2 regions of the Pseudoalteromonas sp. SWN166 genome follow, and region 1 is predicted to be linked to the other one. Evidence: riboswitches for the same ligand, from Rfam matches in the RefSeq annotation. Region 1 holds a riboswitch; the other holds the start of a gene.
The links. A riboswitch is a leader RNA that binds a small molecule or an ion and turns the genes downstream of it on or off. The one in region 1 is predicted to bind lysine.
Positions count from the first base shown of each region.

Region 2: another riboswitch for lysine. It lies ahead of lysC (lysine-sensitive aspartokinase 3); the one in region 1 lies ahead of dapA (4-hydroxy-tetrahydrodipicolinate synthase).

Region 1 is NZ_JADYXB010000012.1:58,094-60,299, reverse strand. Features, by position in the region: gene I6F49_RS09500 (DNA-3-methyladenine glycosylase I) at 1-544, opposite strand, end outside; lysine riboswitch at 737-936, shown strand; gene dapA (4-hydroxy-tetrahydrodipicolinate synthase) at 1,127-2,011, shown strand; gene I6F49_RS09490 (2,3,4,5-tetrahydropyridine-2,6-dicarboxylate N-succinyltransferase) at 2,027-2,206, shown strand, end outside.
Region 2 is NZ_JADYXB010000010.1:97,604-99,809, forward strand. Features, by position in the region: gene nhaD (sodium:proton antiporter NhaD) at 1-698, shown strand, start outside; lysine riboswitch at 800-972, shown strand; gene lysC (lysine-sensitive aspartokinase 3) at 1,048-2,206, shown strand, end outside.

The DNA of each region.
Region 1 (2,206 bases):
TAATTTTATGAGCACGTAAGTAATTCTCTACATCGCGTGATAGTAAAAAAGTATCTTTACCAAGTGCTCGTAGCGCATAAGGTCCTGTATTTCCGCCTAAACGCGAACCATGTTTTTTTAAATACGCCCATAAACCAATAATATCGTCTGCTGGCCAATTAGCGACAAACTGGCTAAAACTGCCATGTTCCCCTGCTATTTCGTGGATCATGTAAGCATTTTCGGTAATTGTTTTTACTTTTTTATAGTTACGAACGATTCGCTCATCCGTTGCTTTTTGTTCCAGCATATCAGGTGGCATCATTAATAACTTATCAACGCTAAAATTCCAAAAAACCTCTCTAAAGCCTGGCCACTTATTATTAATGACTGACCAATAAAAGCCGCTTTGAAATACTTTTCGAGTAAATTCCTCAAGCCAATCGTCGTCACTTAACGTGCTTAGTTGTTTTTTAGATAGCGGTTTTGCAAGTAATAACTTAAGCATTTTTTCGGAGCCTTTTCGCTCTACCGCTCGCTTATAAATATCGCTAAATTTTTCCATACTAATTAAATACCTCACTACTTATATTGCTAGTGTACGAGAAAAGCACCCAATACGTAACCACTCCCATTATGGATGAATGAATATGCATTTAGTCGCTTGACACCTAGACGGCTTAAATGCTTTAATCGCCGTAATTACCCTATTTAAATTGCACAGGTTTGTAAGTTTTTACTCTACAAACAGGTGTAAAGGGCTAGAAGAGGTGCGTTATTCAGGTAGCGTATGTTAGGAGCGCAAACTCCAGTGAGCATACGTGAGGGGAATTAACGCCGAGAAGTAACCACTTTTGCGAGGTGTTTATTTCGGGCGACTAGGTTGAACCCTAGCGACTGTCACCAATAGCTGCTTATAAAAGCAGCTTATTAGTTTGGTGGAGAGCTTCTGGTCTTAAATATTAAGGCCGTGCGCCCTATTATTTTAAGCCCATTCGCTCTTCGAATTATTAGTTCGAACGACGTTAATGCGGCTCCTTCCATAAAGCTTTTTAACTCTTCGAATAATACCAATTGCATTAAATTAGTTATCGCTAAAATGATCACGTTTTTAATAAAGTTGGTACAAATTATAAGTTCGTGAGAGATGATCAACAACTTCAATTTAAACGACTACTCATTGTGGACCGCGCTCGTAACGCCATTTGATCAACACGGCGATGTTGACTACAACACGTTAACTAAACTGGTTAGCGATCAAGAAGCGGCACATAACGGTATTTTACTACTTGGCAGTACGGGCGAAGGTTTAGCACTCACGCTAAAAGAGCAACAAGCCATTGTTGAACACGTATGCCAACTAAAACCAGCAGTACCACTCATGGTTGCTGTGGGCGGTAGTAACTTAAAGCAACAAATTGAGTGGGTTAACTACTGTAATACACTCCCAATTCATAGCTTTTTACTTGGCTCACCGCTTTATGCAAAGCCTGGCGCTATAGGTCAAACTCATTGGTTTGAAAGCCTACTTAATGCAAGTGTTCACCCGTGTATGCTTTATAACGTACCGGGTCGAAGTGCTGTTAGCATTCCAACGGCAACAATTCAAAACTTACAAAATAATAAAAATTTATGGGCACTAAAAGAAGCGAGCGGCAGCATTGCTCAGTTTGAAGCTTATCGCCAAGCAGCGCCTAATTTAGCTATTTTTAGTGGCGACGATGCGCTAATGCCATATTTTGCCCAAGCCGGTGCAAAAGGTTTAGTGTCGGTAGCTGCAAATGCATGGCCCGCACAAACTCACGAGTTTGTTAAACGCAGCTTAAGTGGTCAACACCCTAATTTATTTGCCCAGTGGTCAAGCGCTATTAATAGCCTATTTGCTGTTGCAAACCCTATTCCCGTAAAGGTATTGATGCATTTGCAAGGTCGCTTAAGCAGCCCGCAACTTCGTCCACCTTTAACACACCTTGAGTTAACTCAAACCGATTGCATCACAACTGCAAACAACACCATTTTATCTTGGCATTAAATACAGGTTTTTATAATGAGCTGGTTAGAACTATTAAATAATTTAGAATCGGGCGCAGTACGCGCAGCATCACAAAACGAAAGCGGCCAATGGCAAGCTAACGTAGAAGTAAAACAAGGCATTTTGGATGCCTTCAAAAATGGCACTAATACTGAGTTTGCAGGTGGTTTTGTTGATAAACATAACTTAGCTCCG
Region 2 (2,206 bases), on a different contig from region 1:
TGCTGCTTATAGCGCCAGCACTTGCAAGCGTTATGCTGTTAGCTGCGCTACTGTCTATCGGTATGAAAGGGCGAGTTGAATTTGCCGGTGCGGGTAAAACCCGCATTGAAAAAACCGACATTACCATTGCTGTTATATTTTTATCTACCGTAATTAGCACACTTACGCTTAGCGTAATTTACAGCGTACCGCCTTTACTCACCTTTTTGTTTGGCTTATCAGTTATGTTTTTAGTGGCGCAATTTTTAATGCGCAAAAAAGATATTAACAAAGACATAATCGATTTTGTTCGCGATATAGAATACGACACATTATTGTTTTTTGTAGGTGTACTTTTACTTGTAGGTGCATTAAAAGAAATTGGCATGTTGAGTAAATTTACCGACCTATACACGGTAATGGCGCCAGAGTACGCAAACTACTTAATGGGCATATTATCAGCAGGGGTCGATAACGTACCACTTACTGCTGCATTATTAAAAGCCGATATAGTAATGAGTCAACAACATTGGTTGTCGTTTACTTATGCAACGGGCGTGGGCGGTTCAATGCTTATTATTGGGTCGGCTGCGGGTATTATTGCCATGAGTAAAGTTAAAGCGCTTACCTTTATGAGCTACTTGCGTTTATCGCTGCATTTATTAATTTGTTACACGGTTGGATATGCGGGCTCGTATTACATGGGCAGTTTTATTTAACTCATAAATTATTAAATGCTTGACAGCTAGACGTCTAAACGATAACTTTCAATGCCCCGCTACTTAGTGGGGTTTTGTTTTATTAGCCACTGGTTAATAAAGCATTCAGAAGAGGTGCGATACTTAGGTACTTAATGTTAGGCGACGAAAGCCGATGATCATTAAAGAGGGAAGTACTCGCCGAGGAAAATAATGATACGTCGTCATTGTTTTTCGGTTTATGGGGCTGAATCCTCAAAACTGTCACCAATATAGGTGGAGAGCTTCTGGCAGTGGACTTATCTTCAAGCATTCCTTTGCCAAGTTCTTCTTGTTTTATTGCGATTTGGATATCGCGAAAGGAGACTAAATGACTACCCAATCAGCGCCACAAACAGTGCCTCAAACAGAGTTAAGCGCAAAATCAGATTACATCGTTGCCAAATTTGGCGGAACAAGTGTTGCCAATTTTGAAGCGATGAGTCGCTGTAGCGAAATTATTGTTGCAGATAAAAGCGTACGTATTGTTGCCGTGAGCGCTAGTGCCGGCGTAACTAACCACTTAGTTGCACTGTGTAAATCAAGTATTACCTCAAGTGAGCGCCAAGAACACATAAACGGTGTGCTTGCTATTCAACAAACTATTTTAGATGAGTTATCGCTTGATGCCGATTTAGCGGTTGGCTTTAACGAAACTCTAAAAGCATTTCAAACACTGGCTCAAGAGTCACTAACAACCGATCAGCAACACGATGAGCTACTGAGCTTTGGTGAGCGTTTATCGTCGTATTTGTTTGCTCAGGTGCTGCGTTTAAACGGTTTAAATGCCGATCGATTTGATGTACGCAAGGTGCTTAAAACCGACAGCCAATTTGGTAAAGCAACGCCCAATGTTGCAGCTACAGCGCAAGCTGCTAAAGAACATTTAATCCCGCTGTTAGATGAGCAGGTAATTGTGACTCAGGGCTTTGTTGGCAGCGACGAATACGGTCAAACCACAACGCTAGGACGTGGTGGTTCTGACTACAGCGCTGCATTATTAGCGGAAGCAATTAACGCTAAAAGCGTGCATATTTGGACCGACGTAGTGGGTATTTTTAGCACCGACCCGCGTTTGTGCGCAAAAGCGACGCCTATTGCACGTTTAAGTTTTGACGAAGCCGCTGAAATGGCAACCTTTGGCGCAAAAGTATTACACCCAGCAACTATTTTACCAGCAAGCCGTAGTCACATTAACGTATTTGTGGGTTCTAGTCGCGAGCCTGAGCGTGGCGGTACGTGGATTGAGCGCGAAAAATCGCAGCAACCTGGTATACGCGCAGTAACGCAACGTAAAAACCAAATATTGCTTACGCTTAAAAGCCCAGAAATGCTATTGGCTAGTGGCTTTTTAGCACGCGTATTTACACTATTAAGTGAATACAATATATCGGTAGATTTGGTAACCACATCAGAAATCAGCGTAGCTATAACCCTTGATAACGCGCAAAACGCCTCGCGGCCAGAGCTTGATCAAGAATGCCTAGATA